Regions from separate parts of the Thermopolyspora sp. NPDC052614 genome, predicted to be linked through region 2. Evidence: riboswitches for the same ligand, from Rfam matches in the RefSeq annotation. Region 2 holds a riboswitch; each other region holds the start of a gene.
The links. A riboswitch is a leader RNA that binds a small molecule or an ion and turns the genes downstream of it on or off. The one in region 2 is predicted to bind S-adenosylmethionine.
Positions count from the first base shown of each region.

Region 1: linked by a shared signal. The riboswitch ahead of AB0K60_RS37395 (DUF3293 domain-containing protein) and the one ahead of thrC (threonine synthase) in region 2 are both predicted to bind S-adenosylmethionine.
Region 3: linked by a shared signal. The riboswitch ahead of AB0K60_RS12240 (DUF3293 domain-containing protein) and the one ahead of thrC (threonine synthase) in region 2 are both predicted to bind S-adenosylmethionine.

Region 1 is NZ_JBFATZ010000038.1:2,377-9,624, reverse strand. It holds gene AB0K60_RS37405 (winged helix DNA-binding domain-containing protein) at 1-1,125, shown strand, start outside; gene AB0K60_RS37400 (hypothetical protein) at 1,368-1,802, shown strand; SAM riboswitch class IV at 2,292-2,403, shown strand; gene AB0K60_RS37395 (DUF3293 domain-containing protein) at 2,455-2,964, shown strand; gene AB0K60_RS37390 (NAD(P)H-binding protein) at 3,161-3,994, opposite strand; gene AB0K60_RS37385 (TetR/AcrR family transcriptional regulator) at 4,069-4,665, shown strand; gene AB0K60_RS37380 (aminoglycoside 3'-phosphotransferase) at 4,943-5,677, shown strand; gene AB0K60_RS37375 (PPOX class F420-dependent oxidoreductase) at 5,747-6,220, shown strand; gene AB0K60_RS37370 (ClpX C4-type zinc finger protein) at 6,536-6,907, shown strand; gene AB0K60_RS37365 (S1 RNA-binding domain-containing protein) at 7,014-7,223, opposite strand.
Region 2 is NZ_JBFATZ010000028.1:16,226-23,473, forward strand. It holds gene otsB (trehalose-phosphatase) at 1-806, shown strand, start outside; gene AB0K60_RS35005 (trehalose-6-phosphate synthase) at 813-2,258, opposite strand; gene AB0K60_RS35010 (RNA polymerase sigma factor) at 2,394-2,945, shown strand; SAM riboswitch class I at 3,229-3,372, shown strand; gene thrC (threonine synthase) at 3,388-4,698, shown strand; gene AB0K60_RS35020 (MoaD/ThiS family protein) at 4,712-4,987, shown strand; gene AB0K60_RS35025 (cold-shock protein) at 5,325-5,525, shown strand; gene groL (chaperonin GroEL) at 5,930-7,248, shown strand, end outside.
Region 3 is NZ_JBFATZ010000005.1:10,058-17,305, forward strand. It holds gene AB0K60_RS12225 (DEAD/DEAH box helicase) at 1-362, shown strand, start outside; gene AB0K60_RS12230 (DUF397 domain-containing protein) at 698-892, shown strand; gene AB0K60_RS12235 (hypothetical protein) at 968-2,614, opposite strand; gene AB0K60_RS12240 (DUF3293 domain-containing protein) at 2,965-3,903, opposite strand; SAM riboswitch class IV at 3,951-4,059, opposite strand; gene AB0K60_RS12245 (type ISP restriction/modification enzyme) at 4,320-7,248, opposite strand, start outside.

The DNA.
Region 1 (7,248 bases), on a different contig from region 2:
ACCGCGCGGGAGCTCAACCGGGCCACGCTCGCTCGGCAACTGCTGCTGGGGCGGCAGGCCCTGGATGTCGCCGAGGCCGTACGTCGTCTGGTCGCGGTTCAGGCGCAGCACGCGGCCTCGCCGTACCTGGCCTTATGGAACAGGGTCGCCGGGTTCGATCCGGCGGATTTGGACGCGGCGTTCGCCAACCGGAAGGTCGTCAAGGCGACGCTCTTGCGGATCACGCTGCATGCGGTTCATGCGGAGGACTATCCGCACTTTCACGAGGCGATGCAGCCCTCGTTGCGCGCCGCCAGGCTTGGCGACCGGCGCTTCACCAGCAGCGGGATCACGGCGGCGGACGCTGACGGGCTGATCGGCGAGTTGCTGGGGTTCGCGGCGGAGCCCCGGTCCAACGCCGAGATGATGGCCTGGATCGAGGCGCGGCTCGGTGTTCCGCCGAAGGGCGTGTGGTGGGCTGTGCGGTCGTACGCGCCGCTGCTGCATGCCGTTACCGGTGGGCCATGGTCGTTCGGTGAGCGGCCCGCCTACATCGCGGCGGGGATTCCGCCGACGGTGGGGGAAGCGGCCGATCAAGCCCTGCGGACGCTGGTTCTGCGTTATTTGGAGGCGTACGGCCCGGCGTCGGTGGCCGATGTCGCGCAGTTCGCCCTGGTGACGCGGTCCAGGGTCCGCGGCGCGCTGAACGACCTGGCCGGAGGGCTCGAACGGTTGACCGGGCCCGACGGCACGGAGTTGTTCGACCTGCCCGGGGCGCCGCGTCCGGCTGCCGACACACCGGCGCCGCCGCGGCTGCTGCCCATGTGGGACAACGTGCTGCTGGCCTACGCCGACCGCAGCCGGGTCATCCCGCCGGGCTATCGCAAGCTCGTGACCCGGGTCAACGGCGACGTTCTGCCGACGCTGCTGGTCGACGGGCAGGTCGCAGGCGTGTGGCGGCGGGTCGAGGAAGGAATCGAGACCACCGCGTTCCACCCGCTGCCCCGCGAGACGTGGGACGAGCTGGCCGACGAGGCGCGGGCGCTCATGGCGCTGCTCGCCGACCGGGAGCCCGAGGTCTACCGCCGTTACAAGCATTGGTGGTCAGCCCTGCCGGGTGCTGAGGTGCGAATCCTCGCCGATTAGATTGCGGGCGGCCCAGGCGGTGCTAATCGCCGGGGCCGGGACACCAGGACAACGCTGGCGGGGTTTCCGGGGAGGAGCTCGGCCTGCTGCTCGCCCCCGCTGTGCTAATCAGCGCCAGTTGCCTGGTCGGCGCTCCACCCGCATGAAACATGAAATTGGCCGCTCATGACCGCCCCATCAGCCATCATTACAACCAGCGAGCATTGATAGCTGTCAGTGCACGGCTGTGTGGTGGGAGTGGGATGCCGACGAAGATGGGCAGCATGGCCTACGTTTCTGCTGCTCTGTTGCCGGCTATGGCAACTGTCAGTTGTTATCCGGTAGCGAGCGGCAAGTCGCGTGACCTCGGCTTCGCCCTTGGTGGTAAACCACGCGTGACGGGCACCAGCATCCTCGGGCAGGTCGGCGTGGTCTGCGATATCCCTCCGTCTCGGCACTATCTGACGCTCACGCTGGAGCGTCGTACGAGCGAGGGAAGATGGGATGAGCAAGCGTCGGTACGGGAGACCGCCATCCCTGGCGACGAAGGGGATCCGCTCATTGTCCAGGTCCTGGCCCCATGCGAACCTGGCCTGTGGCGAGTAGGTGCGTACGTGATCGGACTGCTGCACGGCAAGGAGTTCGAGTTCAGCGACTCCAGTTACGAGCGGGTGGTGAGCAAGCGTGAGTGTCGCTAAAGCTCGTCAGGCGGCTCACCTGATCGGTTGGGCACTGCGTCCCTCCAGGCCACGGCGCTACGCCGAGCAGCCGGCCGAAGTGCCGGGCGAGCCCGGCAGGTGGCGAGGGCTCTTCAGGCGCCTTGCCGCAGTGCCCCGGCTGGTCAAGTCCGCGCCGCCGCTTCCTCGTGACACAGGCCAGGGGTGGACGCTGCGTCGTGAGAACGATGTCTGGGCGATCCGTCCGGTGCGCGGCTGGCGGTCGTGGCCGTTCGTGCCGGCGGCTTATGTGAACCGGGAGATTCCGGGTGACGACCGCGAAGCGGCGTTGAGCTGGATGCTCCTTATCGTGGGGGAATAGGGAAGGTTGCGACGAGGCCAGGATCGGCCGGTCGTCGTCGACGTAGGCGATGATCGGGGAGGCGAGATTGACGAGAGTCTTCCGTACCGATCGCATCGCCGGGAAAGTCACATTGCGCCGGTTGCATTCTGGGTGCTAGCTTCCGGCTGGGTCACGAGTTCCAGCGTTCAGCCCCGGCTTGCTGGACGGCATCCCGCTCCGCTGCGGGTGCCCCGGGTGAGGACCTGCCCCGCGCGGGGTGCGCGGGGAAACGAGCGGATCACCGGGGCGGTGCGCTACCGGGGTCCACGGATCCCGGAGGGACGCCCTGTCATGACTTCGCCCGCCCTCGTCGTCGGCTGGACGCACTATCGCCAGGCGGTCGTACGGCTCCGCACCGCCCACGGTGTGCTCGCCGTACGGGCCCGGCCGGATGCCGTGACCATTGGGGAGTTTCCCGATCCGCGTGGGTGGACGGTGCACATCGTGACCGCCTGCAATCCGGGCGGCCGTACGGTCTCGGCGGCGGCCAATGCCCGTGCTCAGGCGATGCTGGTGGCCGAGGTGAGCGGGCGGGGGCTGACCTGGTGGCCGGCCGAGGGCGGGGACGAGCGGCGCCTGCATGTCGAGGCCAGCGTCGCGATCGTCGGGCTCGACGACGATGCGGCGCGCATTCTGGGGTGGCGCTACGGGCAGGATGCGATTTTCGCCTGGGAGCCGGGCAGGTGGCGGCTGTTGTCCTGCCTCGATGACCGTGCGGAGAGCCACGGCTGGGTCGCGGACCGGTTGCCGTGCGGCGATGTGGAGAAGGGCGTTGCCCGCGCCGTGCGGCGGGTGGCCTGACCGGGGCCGCATCTCGCGGTCGCCGCGCGGGCACTGCCGCGGCCGGGCACGTCGGCACGGGGGCTTCGTGTCCTGATCGGCGATACGGTTTCCATCTCGCCGCCGACGGCCCATCGGCGTGCCGGGCACGGCGGCTGAACGGCCGAGGACCCCGGGTGCATGTACCGGTGGGCCGTCTTACGGGGGTGCGGCGGAGTCAGCGGAAGGCCGCGGCGTTGCGCCGGGCCCAGTCGGCGAAGGTGCCCGGGGGGCGGCCGAGGATTCGTTCGGCGTCCGGGCTGACGGACTGTTCGCGGGCGGTCGGGGTGCCGAGGATGTCAAGGGTGGTGTCGGCCACCGGGGGCGGCATGAAGGTGAGCATCTGGGCGCGGGCCTCCTGCCGGGTCTGCTCGATGAAGGTGATGGGCTCCCCGATGGCGGCGGCGATGGCGGCGGTGCGCCCGCGTGGGGTGGTCGGCTCGGGGCCGGTCAATTCGTAGATCGCTTTTGTGTGGCCGGGCCGGGTGAGGGTGATGGCGGCCACGGCGGCGATGTCGTCGGGGTCGATGACCGGGAGGCCGACGTCGCCGAAGGGGGCGGCGACGGTGCGGGTGGCCTTGATGGAGGGGGCCCAGGCGTAGGCGTTGGAGGCGAAGCCGCCGGGGCGCAGGATGGTCCACTCGGCTCCCGATTCCATGACGGCCTGTTCGAAGGCGGCGAAGGCGCGGCCGTGTGACTCCGAGTGCGGGCGGGTGGCCACGCCCTGGGAGGAGAGCAGGACGATCTTGCCGGCGTCGGCGAACGGGGCGATGACCTGGGTGGGGTCGTCGGCCATCATCAGGTCTCCGCCGATCAGGAGGAACACGGCGTCCGCCGCGGGCGGCAGGCCGGTGGGCGGCTGTGCGAGATCCGCGGCGACCGTGCGGACGCCGTACGGGACGTCGGACGGGGTGATGCGGCGGGAGACGGCGGTCACCTCATGGCCCTGCTCGGTGAGAATGCGGACCAGGGTACGGCCGACGTTTCCGGTGGCGCCGGTAACGGTGATCACGGGGGCGTCCCTCCAAGTTAGTTAGTTGACTGACTTAGAAGGACTGTAACACGTCTCGGCCTATAGTTAGTCAGGTGACTGACTTGAAATCGTCCGCCCGAGCCCGGACGGCCGGCGCCAAACGGCAGCGGCTCATGGCGGCCGCCGCCGAGGTCGTCCACCGGCAGGGGGTCGAGCGCACCACGATCGCCGACATCGCACACGCGGCCGATGTCCCGGCCGGCAACGTGTACTACTACTTCAAGACCAAGGACGAGCTCGTCGCCGCCGCGCTGTCCGAGCACGCCCGGCGGCTGGAGCTGCTCACCGGCCGCCTGGACCGGCTCCCCGATCCGCGCGAACGGCTCAAGGGCCTGGTCGAGACGTGGGTGAGCCAGCGCGACATGGCCGCACGCTACGGCTGCCCGACCGGCACGCTCGCCAGCGAACTCGACAAACGCGACGAGGGCGGCCTGGACGTCGAGGCGGGCAAGGTCATCCGGCTGCTGCTCGACTGGGTGGAGCAGCAGTTCCGCGAACTGGGCCAGCCGGAACCCGACGGCCTCGCCCTGACGCTGGTGGCCGCCTATCAGGGCATGTCACTGCTGGCCAACGCCTTGCGCGACCCGCGGGTCATGGACCGCGAGGGCGCCCGCCTGCTCGCCTGGCTCGACTCCCTCGAAGCCGCCTGAGATCGACATCGCATTCGTCGATCGAAGTGTGTCCAGCCCCCGTGGGTCGGCCGCGTGATTTCGGGCCGACCGCCCAGAGTGGCGGCTCGGTGGGCCGGAGGCGAAGGCCGGGCCGGTGTCCCGCACCGGAGGTTCGCCGCCGTACGGCAGTCGAAGTCGAAACAGTTCACAGAGCGGCGCGGCGGGCGTGGTGTGGCATGCTGGCGATGTGATCGCCGGGCCGCCCGAGTCGGATGTCGTGGTACCCGCGCCGGTCCTGCGGGCGGCGGCGGGTCGTGTGGTGTCGGCGGTGTGGGAGAACGAGGTCGGTGGGCTGACCTTTCGCCTGGGCGATGGCCCGGATCGGCGGTTTGTGAAGTGGACGCCGGTGAGCAGCGGGATTGACCTGCGGGCGGAGGCGGATCGGCTGCGCTGGGCGGGGGCGTTCACCCGTGTGCCTCGCGTTCTTGACCTTGGTGCGGACGAGGACGGGGGTTGGCTGGTCACCGCCGGGTTGCCGGGCGACAACGCGGTCGCGGATCGGTGGAAGCGCGATCCCGCGACGGCGGTCGCCGCGATCGGGTCGGGTCTGCGTGCCTTGCACGATGCCCTGCCGGTCGTCGAGTGCCCGTTCACCTGGTCCGTTGACGAGCGTCTGGCGGACGTTCGCCGTCGTGCGTCGGCCGGGCTGATTCGCGCGGACGCCTGGCGGTCCGACCATCCTGATCTGACCGATCTGGAGCAGGTGCTGGATGTGCTCGCCGATGTTCCGCCGGTCGATCGGCTCGTGGTCTGCCACGGTGACGCCTGTGCGCCCAACACCCTGCTGACGCCCGACGGCCGCTGCTGCGGGCACGTGGATCTTGGCTCGCTCGGGGTCGCCGATCGGTGGGCCGATCTGGCGATCGCCACGTGGAGCACGCAGTGGAACTATGGCCCGGGCTGGGAGGAGCCGCTGCTGCGGGCCTACGGCGTCGAGCCGGATCCGGTTCGGACTCGCTACTACCGGCTGCTGTGGGCGCTGGGTCCGTGATCGCACCCAGTGCTTCGGCTGCGGGGGCAAAGCGCTGGTCACGGCGCTGGACAACTAGTGTTGGCCAGCATGAGTCCGAAGATAGCGACCAACGAGATCGTGACCCGTGAACGCCTGCTGGAGTTCGTTCGTCCTCGTCACCGGGCGATCGTGATCACTGAGCGGAAGGACGGCGCCCCGCAGGCGTCTCCGGTCACCTGCGGTGTCGACGCGGAGGGCCGGATCGTGGTGTCCACGTACCCGGAACGAGCCAAGGCCCGCAACGCACGGCGCAGGCCGAGGGTGAGCGTGGTGGTGTTGTCCGACGAGTTCAACGGGCCCTGGGTGCAGATCGACGGCACCGCCGAGGTGCTGGACATGCCCGAGGCGCTGGAGCCGTTGGTCGAGTACTTCCGGGTCATCTCCGGTGAGCATCCCGACTGGGACGAGTATCGCGCCGCGATGGTTCGCCAGGACAAGTCCTTGCTGCGTATCACGCCGACGCGCTGGGGTCCGATCGCCACCGGCGGTTTTCCTGCGCGTCTGGCCGATTCCGCGGGCTGACGTTTTCGCGGGCCGTCAATCGTGGTGCGCATCGGGCGGGGGCGGTGATAATCGGTAGTGGCTGATCCGGGGGAGTCGGTTTCCCCCGGATCAGTGCTTTTCGGGCACCTCTGGGCTGGGCCGCTGGTTGTCGGCCGGGCCGGAGTTTCTCAAGGTCGTCACGTCGCCGGGTTGTTCTGAGATGTCGGTACGGCGGGCTCGGCCAGGCGTACCAGCGCTTTCGAAGTGATTCCGTCGCACTGATCAGGCTTGCTTGTCAGGGGACTCCTGACGGCCTAGGGTGTCAGGGAAAGCCTGACACGGGAGGAGTGTGCGGTGACATCGCCTGACACACAGGTCGAACTCGCTCGGTGTTCCTTCTGCACCAAGCCGGAAACCGAGGTCGACAAGCTGGTCGCCGGCGCCGGTGTGTACATCTGCGACGAATGCGTGGCCCTGGCCTCGTCGATCATCGAGTCAAGCTCCGCGGGCCCCGCCATGCCCCGCGTGCCCATGTGGAGTTCGCTGACGGACGCGGAGATGCTCAGCCACATCCCGCGCGTGGCCGCGCACATCGACCAGGCGGAGGCCGACCTGCGCTCGTGGGTGCAGGAACTGCGTCGGCGCGGCGTCACCTGGGCCAAGATCGGTGAGTCGCTCGGGATCACCCGGCAGTCCGCCTGGGAGCGTTTCTCCGGCGAGGAGTGATTCCGACATCGTCGGAAGCCCGTCTCTCGCGCGATCTGCCATTCGTTTCTGCGACGCGATGGGCGCTGATCCGGGGAAGTCGGTTTTCCCCGGATCAGCGCTTTACTCAGGCCGCGGCCAGGCTGAACCGCTGCTTCTCAGGGTCGATCGCGAGGATCTTGACCGAGACGCGGGTTCCGACGGGCCAGATCTGCTCGTGCGCGAGACCGGTGACGCCGTCGTACTCGACGAACGAGCCGAACGGCACCTGCTTGGTCACCACGCCCTCGATGACGTCACCGACCTGGTGACGGGCGACGAAATCCTGCCAGCTCATGTATTCACCTCCTTCCGTTACGAGT
Region 2 (7,248 bases):
CGGCCGGGATGGCGGCGATCCTGGCGGATCCGGCCGGGGCGGTGATCGCCTCCGACTTCGACGGCACGCTGTCGCCGATCGTGGCCGACCCCGAGGCCGCGTACGTCCACCCCGACGCCCCCGAGGTGCTGATCGAGCTCGGCCGCAGGGTCGGCGGCATCGTCATCGTCACCGGCCGCCCCGTCGCCCAGGCGATCGCCCTCGGGCGTCCCCCCGGCGGCGGGCCCGGCCTCGCCGACGTGCCCGGACTGGTCGTGCTCGGCCAGTACGGCGCCGAGCGCTGGGAGGACGGCCGCGTCAGCGCGCCACCGCCGCCGCCCGGCCTCGACCGGGTGCGGGCCGCGCTGCCGGGGCTCGTCGCGGACCTGCCCGGCGCGCGGATCGAGGACAAGGGCCGCGCGCTCGCCCTGCACACGCGCAACTGCGCCGACCCGGCGGCGGCCCTGGCGGCGCTCGCCGACCCGGTCGCGAAGCTCGCCGCCGAGACCGGCCTGATCGTCGAGCCCGGCCGCATGGTCCTCGAACTCCGGCCGCCGGGCGTCGACAAGGGCCAGGCGCTGCTGGCCTTCCTCGCCGAACGAGCGGCCCGGTCCGTCCTGTTCGCCGGGGACGACCTCGGCGACCTCGCCGCCTTCGACGCCGTACGCGCCGGCGCCGCCTCCGGCGTCCCCGGGGTGGCCGTCTGCAGCGGATCGGCCGAGGTGGCCGCCGCGCTCACCGAGAGGGCCGACGTCGTCGTCGAGGGCCCGCCCGGCGTCATCGCCCTCCTGCGTACCCTGGCGGCGGCGCTCTCCGGCCGTTCCTGAAGCGTCCTAGCCGCCGGAAACCGGGCCATCCGGGAGGGCGGCGAGCTGGTCGGCGAACCACTGTTTCGGGGGCAGGGCGGTCGCGGCGGCGCGCAGGCGGCGTCCGCGCTTGAGGCGCTCGTCCTCGGCGAGCGTGAGCGCCTCGTGCAGGGCGGCGGCCGTGCCGGAGACGTCGTAGGGGTTGACGACGAACGCGTCCTCGCCGAGTTCGGCGACCGCCCCGGCCTCGCGGGACAGCACCAGGGCGCACCGCGGCGACAGGATCGGCCCCTCCTTCGCCACCAGGTTCATGCCGTCCCGGATCGGGTTGACCAGCAGCACGTCGGCGAGCCGGTACGCGGCGAGCGAGCGCGGGTAGTCGTCGTGCACGCTGAGGATGAGCGGATCCCAGTCCTCGGTGGCGTACTCGTCCTCGATCTCCTTGGCGCAGCGCTGCACGGCCGCCGTGTACTCGCGGTACTCGGGCAGGTCGTGCCGGGAGGGGTAGGCGAAGGCGAGGTGCACCACCCGGCCGTGCCATTCGGGGTGGTCGGCGAGGAACTCCCGGTAGGCGTGCAGGCCGCGCACGATGTTCTTGGACAGCTCGGTCCGGTCGATGCGCACGATCAGCCGCCGGTCGCCGACCAGCTCGCGGATCGCGTCGACGCGGGCGGCCACGTCGGGCTCGCGGGAGCGCGCGACCAGCGCCTCGCCGTCCACGCCGAGCGCGTGCACCCCGATCCGGGTGGTGCGGCCCTCGTGCACCACGGTCCGCGCGGCGTGGTCCACCTGCGCGCCGAGCACCGCCTCGCAGCAGTCCATGAACGCCGTCGCCCACCGCGCGGTGAGGAACCCGGCGTGGTCGGCCCCGAGGATGCCGGACAGCACCTCGCACGCCACGTCGTCGGGCAGCAGCGAGAAGTACTCCGGCGGGGCCCACGGCGTGTGGGAGAAGTGCGCGATGCGCAGGTCGGGGCGCTCGACGCGGAGCATCGCCGGGGCGAGCGCCAGGTGGTAGTCCTGGATGAGCACCCGCGCGCCGTGCGCGGCGTCCTCGGCGAGCGCCACCGCGAACATCGCGTTGTAGTCCTGGTACGACTCCCACTCCCGGCGGAACCGCGTCCCGAAGTGCGGGGAGTTGGGGGTGTCGTAGAGCAGGTGGTGGACGAACCACAGCGTGGAGTTGGCCACGTCGTTGTAGGCGCGGTGGAACGTCGCCGGGGGGATGTCGAGCATGCGCACCGGACCGGTGTCGTGGCCGGCCAGGTCCAGCCTGCCGCCGGGCGCGCCGCGCGCCGCGCTGCGGTCGCCGTCGGACAGCGCCGCGCACACCCACAACATCGAGGTCTCCTTGGCCACCTCCACCAGGCCGGACACCAGCCCGCCGCCGCCGCGGCGCATGGTCAGCACGCCGTCCTCGGACAGGGTGAACGAACACGGCCCCCGGTTGGAGGCGACCAGGACTGCGTGCATCGATCCGCTCCACTCGCTTGGGCCCTCGCCGGCGGCCTTGTCAGCAGGCTAACCAAAAGCGGTCCTCGCCAATAGGATGACCGCGCAGGACGGAATCGCCGATGCGTGGTTCGGCCGAATGGGGGTTTGACGAGGATGGCGCTTGACGAGACGACGGAGGAGCTGGCCCGCGCAGCCGCCCAGGGGGATCATCGTTCGCTCGGAGAGCTGCTGCGGCGCATCGAACCCGATGTGTTGCGGCACTGCGCCCGCCTGCTGCCCTACCAGCAGGACGCCGAGGAGGCCTGCCAGGACACGCTGCTCGCCGTGGCCCGCAACATCGGCAGGTTCGAGGGGCGGGCGAGGTTCAGCACCTGGCTGCACATCGTGACGGCCAACTGCGCCCGCACGACGTACCGCAGCCTCAAGCGGCGCTCCTCGGAGCAGGCCGAGGAGCTGCCCGAGCAGCGCCCCGACCCGCGGCGGGTGAGCGTGATCGCCGGGTCGCGGCTGGACCTGCTGGACGCGATGGAGGCGCTGGAGGCCGACAAGCCCGAGCTGGCCCAGGCCCTGGTGCTGCGCGACATCTGCCAGCTCGACTACGCGGAGGTCGCCGAGCAGCTCGACATCCCGCTCGGCACCGCCAAGTCGCGCATCCATCAGGCGCGCAAGTACGTGCAGTCCGCGCTCGGGGAGGCGTACGGCTGACGCCTCCGGGGCGGCGCGGCGGTCACGCTGGGCAACCGGGGCGGCAACCGGGGCGGCAACCGGGGCAGGGCCTGGAGGGGGCGGGATCGGACGGGCCGGTCTCGCGGAGTGAGACACGCCCTCGGTTCGCCGTTACCCCGTTGTAAAGTCTTTATGGATACCCGTGCGGTTCGGCCCATGCGCTGCCGCGATGTCGGGTTTCCGGGGATCGGGGCCGCCGCCGGTTGTCTGCTCACCGGCTGTAATCACTCGATCGGGCCCCGCCGTGGGTACAACTGAAGATTGCTCATCCAGAGGGGTGGAGGGACCGGCCCGTTGAAGCCCCGGCAACCCTCCCGGTGTAGCTGCGCTCGCGATCCGCGGGGCCGCCCGGGACAGGTGCCAATTCCGGCCCGCGACCAGGGTGGTCGCCGGGTGAAGATGAGGAGAAAGGCCTCGCTTCATGGCGCTTGCAAGCACGGAATCCGTCTCGACGTCCACCTACGACTTCGGCCCCGCCATCGGCCTGTCCTGCCGAGAGTGCGGGGCTTTGTATGATCTCGGCCCTAACTTCGCCTGTATCGAGTGTTTTGGGCCACTTGAGGTGGCATACCCGTGGAACACCGAGCAAGGTCCGGCCGCCGACCAGGTCGGCGAGGCCCTGCGGGCGAGGATCGAGTCCGGCCCGGTGAGCATCTGGCGGTACGCCCCGCTGCTGCCGGTGCCGGCCGACGTCGCGGCCAAGCCCAACCTCGCGCCGGGCTGGACCAAGCTCGTCAAGGCCGACAACCTGGCCAAGGAGCTCGGCCTGCGCAGTTTGCACGTGAAGGACGACTCGGGCAACCCCACGCACTCGTTCAAGGACCGGGTGGTGGCGATCGCGCTTGAGGCGGCCCGCACGTTCGGCTTCCACACGCTGTCGTGCTCCTCGACCGGCAACCTCGCCGGCGCGGTCACCGCGGCGGCCGCCCGCGCCGGGCTCGACGCCTGCGTGTTCATCCCCGCGAACCTGGAGGAGGCCAAGATCGTCATGGCCTCGGTGTACGGCAAGCGGCTGGTGGCGATCGACGGCACCTACGACGATGTGAACCGTTTCTGCTCGGAGCTGATCGGCGACCCGCTGGGCGACAAGTGGGGCTTCGTCAACGTCAACCTGCGGCCCTACTACGGGGAGGGCTCCAAGACGCTGGCGTACGAGATCGCCGAGCAGCTCGGCTGGCGGCTGCCGGACCAGATCGTGATCCCGGTGGCGTCCGGCTCGCAGCTCACCAAGATTGACAAGGGCTTCAAGGAGCTGATCAGGCTGGGGCTGGTGGAGGACCGGCCCTACAAGATCTTCGGGGCGCAGGCCGAGGGCTGCTCGCCGGTGTCGGCGGCGTTCAAGGCCGGGCACGACGTGGTGCGGCCGGTGAAGCCCGACACGATCGCCAAGTCGCTGGCGATCGGCAACCCGGCCGACGGGCCGTACGTGCTGGACATCGCCCGCCGGACCGGCGGGGCGGTGGAGGATGTCACCGACGAGCAGATCGTCGACGCCGTGCGGCTGCTCGCCCGCACCGAGGGCATCTTCGCCGAGACGGCGGGCGGCGTCACCGTCGGCGTGCTGCGCAAGCTGGTGGCGGACGGGAGGATCGACCCCGACGCGGAGACGGTCGTCCTCAACACCGGCGACGGCCTCAAGACGCTCGACGCGGTGTCCGCCGGGGCGCGGCCCACCGCAGTGATCCGCCCGTCTCTCGACGCTTTTCGCGCTGCATTCCCCGACAACTCCTGAAAGGGTCGTTATTATGAGCGTATCAGTACGGATTCCGACGATTCTCCGCACATATACGCAGGGTGTCGCCGAGGTCACCGGAGAGGGGGCGACCCTTCGCGACGTACTGCAGAAGCTGGACGCGGACTATCCGGGCATCGGCGGGCGAATTCTGGACGAAACGGGCAAGATTCGCCGTTTTGTCAACGTCTATGTCGGGGAAGAGGACGTCCGTTTTGCCGATGGACTGGACACCTCCATCCCCGAAGGGGCGCAGATCTCGATAATCCCCGCCGTGGCCGGAGGCTGACTCTCCGCATCGCCCGACGCCCGCGTACGGCCTTGCCGACGCGGGCGTCGTCGCGTCCAGGGCCGGTGACGTGCTGGGCTATCAGTAACGAAGTTTAAGAAACGGGATACAAAATACCTAAATTGTCATTCGCCTCCCGGAAGCGGGCCCAATTGCGTCCCGCTTAGAGCGAACGTCAAGGGTGAGTTTGGCGATTGACTCTGTTGCCCCACGGCATGCCACAGGTATCGTCGAGGACGATCGACGTGCCCGGGAAGTTGGCGACTTCCCGGCTCGGAGGTCAGGGACCTCGCGGTGAATGGGCGAGGTTCCGAAGCCCAGTAAGAGGAGTCGGAAAGTGGCGCAGGGCACCGTCAAGTGGTTCAACGCGGACAAGGGCTACGGCTTCATCGCGGTAGACGGTGGTAAGGATGTATTCGTCCATTACTCCGCAATCCTGATGGACGGGTACCGTTCGCTGGAGCAGGGGCAGCGGGTCGAGTTCGAGATCACGCAGGGCCAGAAGGGTCCGCAGGCCGAGTCGGTCCGGTCTGTCTGACGGCAGCACGACAGACGGCAAGGGCTCGGTCCCGGCTGAAGGCGGACCGAGCCCTTTTGACGTCGCGGACGCGTTGCCGGACACGTCGTCGGACGCGTGGCGGACGCGTGGCGGACACCTTGCGGATCTGGTGCCGGGCAAAGGAGCTTGACCGGGCGTTGTGCCAGTTGGGAGACACGTATCTCCTGGTCAAGGGGCTTGCGCTTGCACTCCCCCGGGTAGAGTGCTAAACAGTTCGTTGGCACTCTCATGTCGAGAGTGACAGCCGAGAGTGACAACAGGATCGAGGCGATGGGGCCTTGCCGAGCCGCGGCGTGTGGTGCCGCGTGGAGGCGGGACCATAGCCGTCGCGGGCGTCGGCTCGATCCGTAGCAAGCCACCCTTTGTCTGGGAGGTCTAGCCGTATGGCAGCCAAGATGATCGCGTTTGACGAGGACGCCCGGCGCGGTCTCGAGCGCGGTATGAACCAGCTCGCCGACGCCGTGAAGGTGACGCTTGGCCCCAAGGGCCGCAACGTCGTGCTGGAGAAGAAGTGGGGCGCCCCCACGATCACCAACGACGGTGTGTCGATCGCCAAGGAGATCGAGCTCGAGGATCCCTGGGAGAAGATCGGCGCCGAGCTGGTGAAGGAGGTCGCCAAGAAGACCGACGACGTCGCGGGCGACGGCACCACCACCGCCACCGTGCTCGCCCAGGCGCTGGTTCGCGAGGGCCTGCGCAACGTGGCCGCCGGCGCGAACCCGATGTCGCTGAAGCGCGGCATCGAGTCCGCCGTCGAGCGCGTGAGCGAGGAGCTCTCCAAGATCGCCAAGGATGTCGAGACCAAGGAGCAGATCGCCTCCACGGCCTCCATCTCCGCCGGCGACGCCCAGATCGGCGAGATGATCGCCGAGGCGATGGACAAGGTCGGCAAGGAAGGCGTCATCACCGTCGAGGAGAGCAACACCTTCGGCCTTGAGCTGGAGCTCACCGAGGGCATGCGCTTCGACAAGGGTCTGATCTCGATGTACTTCGTGACCGACCCCGAGCGCATGGAGGCGGTCCTGGAGGACCCCTACGTCCTCGTGGTGAACGGCAAGGTCTCGGCGAACAAGGACCTGCTGCCGCTGCTCGACAAGGTCGTGCAGGCCGGCAAGCCGCTGCTGATCATCGCCGAGGACGTCGAGGGCGAGGCCCTGGCCACCCTCGTCGTCAACAAGATCCGCGGCCTGTTCAAGTCCGTCGCGGTGAAGGCCCCCGGCTTCGGCGACCGCCGCAAGGCCATGCTCGGTGACATCGCCACCCTCACCGGTGGCCAGGTCATCAGCGAGGAGGTCGGCCTCAAGCTGGAGAACGCCACCCTCGACCTGCTCGGCCGCGCCCGCAAGGTCGTCGTCACCAAGGACGAGACCACGATCGTGGACGGCGCCGGCGACGCCGACGAGATCGCCGGCCGCGTGAACCAGATCCGCGCTGAGATCGAGAAGACCGACTCCGACTACGACCGCGAGAAGCTGCAGGAGCGCCTCGCCAAGCTGGCCGGCGGCGTCGCCGTCATCAAGGCCGGCGCGGCCACCGAGGTCGAGCTCAAGGAGCGCAAGCACCGCATCGAGGACGCCGTCCGCAACGCGAAGGCGGCCGTCGAGGAGGGCATCGTGCCCGGCGGTGGCGTGGCCCTGCTGCAGGCCGGCGCCAAGGCGTTCGACAAGCTTGAGCTCACCGGCGACGAGGCCACCGGCGCCGC
Region 3 (7,248 bases), on a different contig from region 2:
ACGGCACCGTGATCGTGCGCGACGACGACGACCTGCTGTGGTGGACCTGGGCCGGATACCGTGCCAACGCCACCCTCGTCGCCACCCTCGGCCCACTCGCCGATCCGACCCAGCGCGTCGACGACCTGCACATCCGGCTCCGCAACGACTTGACCGGCACCGGATGGCGCCACGACCTCGCCGACAAACTCTGCCGACCCGAAATCGACGAACGCGCCCTGAACGGACTCAAATTCAGCACGCTGCTGCCGCGCGAACTGGCCGTCGACACGCTCGCGGCCCGCCTGGCGGACTTCCCATCAGCCAAGTCCGTACTGTCGGAGCCCGTTCGCCTCCTTATCGGAGGGATCAAATCGAGATGATCAACAGGGTCTGCTGTGGCAATCACGGGGAACGACGCCTCGGCACGTCGCGGTGACCGGAGATCGACCACCTTTCACCGCGAAGGGGCCTTGGTGATCCATCAAGCACACCCCCAGCGACTCTTGGTCCTCCCCACGTCGTTCGCGCCCCGGAGGGGCATGACCGGTTCCGCCTGACGCGAAAGCGCGACGAGTGTGGCACGACCAAGCTCTCGCAAATCCCACGCCAGCCGGACCAAGTGGAGACGGGACCTATAGTTGTTACCAGCCTCAGAGGAAAGCCGGATGTGATCTACCTCAAGTCTGAGTGGCGAGGTCAGAAAGGCGTGTGAGCAATGGACCTGACCAAGGCCGAATGGCGCAAGAGCACTCACAGCGGCGGCAACATGGGCGAGTGCGTCGAGGTTGCCACCAACTTCCCTGGCATCGTGGCCCTCCGTGACAGCAAGAACCCTGATGGCGCCACCCTCACGTTCAGCGTAAGAGAGTGGCGTTCTTTCCTCACCGGCATCAAGAACATTCCAGCCTGACGAAGCCGCAACCGCGCGGACGCCGAGAGTGGTCAGAGGAGGCGAGTTCCGTCGTGGGCTCGGGCGAAAGGGCCGTCAGCCTGCGGACGTGACCGATGTCTCGGTGAGGCGGCGCAGCGCCGCCTCCGCGTACGCCAGACGCGTGTCCGGGATGTTCAGGCGGACGACCGCCATGCGGTATTCGTCGAGAAGCGCCGGCAGCACCTCGCGAGAGCGCTCGTCATCGGGTGCGTTCTCCAGCAGGTCGGGGATCGCCTCCTCCGCAGCGTCCGCGACAACCCGCCAGCGCTCCGTCTCCGCGGCGCGGCGCGCGAGCACGACCAGGGTCAACACGAGAGCGCGCCGCCATGTCCCCGGCGTCTCCCGGTCGAGTCGCCGGTAGCAGGCGACGGCCCGCTCGGCGGCGGCGTACGCCTCGTCGCCATAGGACATCACGGCCGTCGTGTGCAGGGCCTGGCGGAGAGCGGGCCTGGCGTCCGCGTCGACCAGGGCGGCCTGTTCGAGAAGCCCGATCGCCTCCCGGGTGAAGGTCAGTGATGCGGCCGAGTCCCCGGCCCGGCCGCAGGTCATCGCCGCCGAGGTCAGGGTCCTGCGGAGGTCCGCGCGTACGGCGGTGCGGCCCTCGGCGAGGAGGGCGCGGTAGAGGTTCGCGGCCCGTTCGTACGCCTCGGCCGCGCCGGACAGGTCACCGAGGCCGGCGAGCAGGTCGCCGAGGGCCGCCGAGGCGCGGGCCAGGACGTCCCGGTACTCGGGATCGTCCGCCGCGAGATCGTCGTACGTCTCGACCGCCTGGCGCATGCGCGCGGACGCGTCCTCCGACTCGTCCAGGCGGGACAGCGCGTGCCCGGCGTCCTCGTACGCCTGCCCAAGGAAGTAACGGAGCCCGGGATGGCCCGCTGCGACGAGGTCCTCCAGCATCGTCGCGGCGCGCAGGCTCGCGGGCGCCGCCTCGGCGGGCCGACCGGCGCGGTTGCGTGCCGAGCCGAGCCTGCCGACGGCGAGCGCGAGTTCCCCGGCGTCCTCCTCGGTCATGGGCTCTGCGGCCTCCCGCAGCGCCAGGACGACCCGCAGCGCCTCGACCTCGTCCTCGGGCCGGTCCAGCAGGCACAGCGTTGCGGCGAGATTGCTCAGCGAGTGCGCCAGCCGGTCGGGTCCGTCGGCGGGGACGATGGGCAGGCCCGCAGTGGTCGCGGCGAGCGCGTGCAGCGCCGCGGAGATTGCGGGCCGGTGCTCGGCCATGCCCTCCAGCCGGTCGTACTCCCTGGCCAGGTCGGCCGTCGTGCATCCCTCGTCCTGCTTCTCGGCGGGGGCGTCGTCGCGTACGGGTCCGGTCAGGTCGGCGGCGCGCAGCCGGGCCTCTTCGGCGGCCTGCCCGCGGCCGAGCGCGGTCAACGCGTCGCCGAGCCGCCGCAGCGCCTCGGCCAGGGCGCCCCCGAACCGCTTGGGGTCGCGTGCGTGCAGGCGTTCGCGTACGGCCACCGCCCGGGTGGCGGCGTCGAGGGCCTCGATGGGCCGCTCGCAGGCGAGCAGGTAGCCGGCGAGGTCGCACAGCAGCACGCCCAGTTCGGGGAGGTGGGGGTCGTGGTCGTCTCCGGCGGTCGGTTCGAGCAGGGCGACGCCGCGGCGGGCCAGCCATACGGCCTCGTCGGGATGGCCGAGTTGGGCGCGGCACCAGGCGAGCCGGTCCAGGCAGAAGGCGTGCAGTCCCGGTACCTCGGGCATTTCGGCGAGGAGGGATGCCCCGCGCTCGAGGCGGCGTACGCGAACGCGATCCGGGTCGAGGTGTTCGAGGCCCGCGAGGAGCCGGGCGTCGAACTGGCGGAGGCCCTCGCCGACCTGGCCGGTTCCCTGACCGGCACCCCTCGCCTGCGGGAGGCCGCGGAGGCGGCAGCGTCCCGATCGACCGGCGCACTTCGTCGTCGAGCGGGTGGGGGGCGAGAGCGCCGAGCCGGGCGCAGGCGTCGAGGAGTTCCATCTATTGGTCTTTCGGGACAAAGGAGGACAACTGATGCGCAAGAGGCAGGTATCCCACTTATACGGCTACCGTGAACGAAGTGCACAGCCTTTTTGGGTCACATTCCGGCCACGGCTGCCCGGCGTGCCAGGCCGTACCGGCTGGGAACGCTGCGCTCGATGGACACATCGCCGACGGCCATGCCGACGACCCCGCCGGCCCGCCCGCCATGGCAGGTGTCGCAGCCGAGAGCCGCGTAGAGGCAGGCGCGCCGGTCGTTCCACTCCGCGCCGAAGTGTATCGACCGGCTGATCCACGGCCCTCCGGGGTTGCGGCAGACCTCGTCCCGGGCCTCGCCGGTCATCACGCAGGGCCGCTGCGGCAGCCGGGTGACGACGACCGGGTCGCCGTCGGCGAGGGGTTCCCAGGTGCGAGTGCCGATCGGGGTCAGCAGCCCCACCGTCCAGCGCAGGACGGCCGGCTGGCCGAACCGGCGGGCGACCTCCAGGACGAGGCTCTCCTCGGCTCCCACCACGACCACCGACCGCTCGGCCCAGGCGAACTCGGGATGGTGGCAGGCGGCATCGGTCCACAGACGCAGGCCGCGCTCACGCAGCTCGTCGAGCAGCCGCTGGTGCGCGTCCAGGTTGTGGGCCAGGCGTCCCGGCAGACCACCCGGGTTCCAGCCCGTCAGCACGTGGGCCACCTCGTCCAGGGGATGCGGAATCTCGTCGGCGTCCGGCCCGCCGGCCGCGGGGCCCACCCGCAGGATGTGGTCGTCCAGCGTGAGCCGGAGCACGGCGCCGGTCCAGGCGGCGGCCAGGTCGAGCTGCACGGCCGGGCGTTCGGCGACGAACGGGTCGGCCAGGTCGCGCTCCGCGGTGCCGAGCGGGTGCACATGCCACCGGACCTTGCAGTGCGGGCACCGGGCGTAGTAAACGCCGGGGAACGCCTCGATGACGGGCTCGCGCGGCCCCAGGTTCATGACGTTGAAGAACACGCCGCAGCCCGGGCAGCGGGTGAGAAGCAGGGCATGGAGATCGTTCGGGACGGGCATGACGCACCTCCGGGGCCTGGGACCCCGGTAGCCCGACCGGCCCCGGTGATCCGCCGTTCTCCGCGCGTCTCACGCGGAGCGGGTCGTCACCCGGGGCACCCGCAGCGGGCGGGATGCCGTCCAGCGAGCCGGGGCTTGACACTGGAACTCATGACCCAGGGCGGCACATTAGCGACGCAAGCCGTCAATGGTCAACATCTAGCCGGAAACCGGACGGCAGTCCGGGCATCCGGCCCAGGCCACCAAGCGACCACGCCCCTGGATCAGGATCGGCCGGCAGCCTGCCTCACCGCGCACATCGCTCTCCATGCCTCCAGGGAGGACCCGGCAGCCGCCGCGGCCGTACGGCACCCCGACCGCTTCTCGCAGCCTTCCCGGCGGAAAGGAATCTGGGCATCCGTCCGCCGCAAGCTGATTCACAACAGAGTGAGAGCCTCTGGTGATTCGGTGGCGGGCGCCTTGCGGGCGGCGGGCGGGGGTGGAAGGACCTGTGATTCTTTCAGGTCGGCTACGGTGACGAGCGGGCCAGCGCAGATCTGCTCCAGTAGATCGGATTGTTCGGGCTCGAGTTTCACGCAGAGCGTCAGCACATGTAGGAGACGGAGGAGTTCGGTGGTGAACTCTGCAGGCCACTCTTCGGTGCGGATATGGTCGAGCGGCGAGGACTTTCGGCCTCCCGGATTCTTCTTCCGGTAGTCAAACCATTTTTTGATGATCCTCCTCCCGGAGACCTCGTACGCCCAGACCTCTGGGAGCACCGGTGATATGCGACCTCCACCGACCTGCAGAGTCCCGGTCTGGGCGTCGTAGACAATGTCGTCCGGCATCTCCTCGATATTCCCCGGAATTCGCACTCGTGCCATGGCCCGAATACCGGCGTCCGGTTTGGGGGGACCGGCTGGGCGCCCCTCGCCGGGATCGACGAAGCGCTCGCCATAGGTATGCAGCCAGATCACGCGTCGGCCGAGCGGTACGGCCCGTCTCCACAAATCCGGGTCCGCCGTTAGGGGCACCCGGATGCCGGGGGTGCGCAGGTGCTCGAAGAAGCGGGCGGTGTAGCCGCTGTGTGCGGTCACCGCCGCGATGTAGGCCAGCAGATCCGGTGCCGTCACGGGCAGATCGAGTCGCTGGGACAGCAGGCGGATCAGTCCGGGAGCGAAGTTGGCCGATCTGGCGGCGTTATCCCGGAAGAGCGGGAGCACCCGGCCACCGCGGCCGTTGACGTGGTGCATATCGGGAACGTAGGCGCTGAACACCAGGCCGGGGCCCGTTCCCAATGGTTCGGCGTGCTGCTCGGACACGAATATTTGCCGCTGCCCGCGCACCTGCCACAGCGCCGGGCGAGGAAAGTCGATGGCTCGAAGGTCGTAGATGATCTTCTGCCGGTCGAAGCTGCGAAACGCAACCGTCTCGATTCGAGGTTCTAGGGAGGTCTCCTCAGCGATGGTGGGCGTTACCGACACCCCGTCGGAGCCGGCCTCCGTGGCGACGGATTCGACTGTCCGGTCTCGGGTCTCCTTGAAAAGCCCGGCCTTTTCCGCGGCGGGGGCATTGATCAGGCGCGCCCAGCGCCTCCGCAGGGTTTCCGGGTTCGGATCGTAGACCCATGTTCGGTTCGGCTTGACCCCGGGGGCGTGCCAGGGCATCAGGTCACCGAGTGCCGGGTGGCTCAGCCAGACGTCCGCGCCGGCGGGGTGGAACCGGTCATGCCAGCCTGTCCCACAGTCGCGCCACTCGGGATCGTCGAGGTACAACTCCGCCAGACGGGCGAACTTCTCCGTCCGGCGCCCGGACACGCTGATGTGATGAATCACCGCGGGCGTGTTCCGATGGCCGGCGCCGTACCGGGCGAAGACTCCGATGCACAGCGGCTGCTGGACGCCGGCGAAAATCCGAGTGGGAACATCGGGCTGATGCCCCTCCGGGGAGAGGTCGATGATCCATCCCTCATCGGCCGTCCGACGCAGGTATTCCCGCATGCCGGCGAAGCCGGGGCCGGTTGTGTATCCCGAGGTGGAGATGAAGGCGACGATGCCGGCCGGGTGCTCGGGGTGGGCATCGAACACCTTCCACGTCGCCCATCTCCAGAAGTACACGTACAGGTTGGAAAGGACATACTCGTATCTGCCGAGCCCAGGTGCTTTGAAGGCGTTCAGCGGGATGCCGTACCCGGAGTTCTCCGCACCCTGCTCGATCCAGCCTCCCATGCCTTTGGCACGTTCCCGGTACGGCGGGTTGCCGATCACCACTTGGACCGGCGTCTCCCGTTTGATGCGGTTCGCCTCTCGCCGCGCACGGACGATCGGCTCGTATATCGAACCGATCGGAAGCCCGGTCTCCTCAAACGGGCTGTCCAAGGTGTCGATGACATAGAGCTTCTGATCTTTTTCGGAGACCTCGGCGCCGTACTCGGATTTGAGCGCCTGGTTGAGCCTGAGTTCGGCGACCGCGTACGGCCCGGCCTGCCGTTCCATTCCAACGAGGCGGCCGAAGAGCTTCTTGAGGCGGCCGGGGACGGCTCCCTCGCCTTCCTCCTCCGCCACGGTCCGGGCGACCGTGTCGACGATGTTGAGCAGGAAGGTGCCCGTGCCCATGGCCGGATCGACGACCATCACATCGTCCGACGCGAACCCGCCCTCACGCCCGAACCGCGCCCGCAAAATGTCGTCGACGAAGCGGACGAGGAACGAGACGACCGGACTGGGCGTGTAGTACGAGCCGCTCGCCTTGCGGAGTTCGGAGTCGTATACGTCGAGGAAGTGCTCGTACAGATGAAGGTAGGAGTCGCCCGAGCCGTCGCTGATCCGGTTCCAGTCCACCGCGCCGATAACGCGTTTGAGCGTCTCCACGACGACGATGCGGCCCTCGACACCCTCATGTGTCAGCACGGCGAGCGCTTTTCCCATGAGGGAATGGTTCTTGCCGAGCTGCGCGGCGATCTCCCCCAAGGAACGGCCTTCAAAGGAGGTCCCGTCCACGCGGGCGAGGAGCAGCGCGAAGGTCACGGTCTGGGCGAACGCGTCGGCGAACTCCTCATGCGTCAGACCGGGGAACAGCAGCCTGCGCCAGTCCGCGCTCAACTCGGTGAAGATCCGCCGTATCTCCTCGCCCCGGCGTTCCCGGGCGATGGCCTCGATCACCTCGTCGCGCAGCAGTTTGCACAGCCCTGCCACCGCTCGTACTAGTTGCCGGATATTGGTCGGCGGGCTCGGCTGCCAAAGCAGAAATTCGGCGATAACCCGGACGAATTCCCCGTCCGCGGGAGCGAGTTTGCCGCCGGCCTTCCGGATATCACCGTCCAGCCGGGCGATCTGCCCAACAAGATCACCATTGCGGAACAACGCC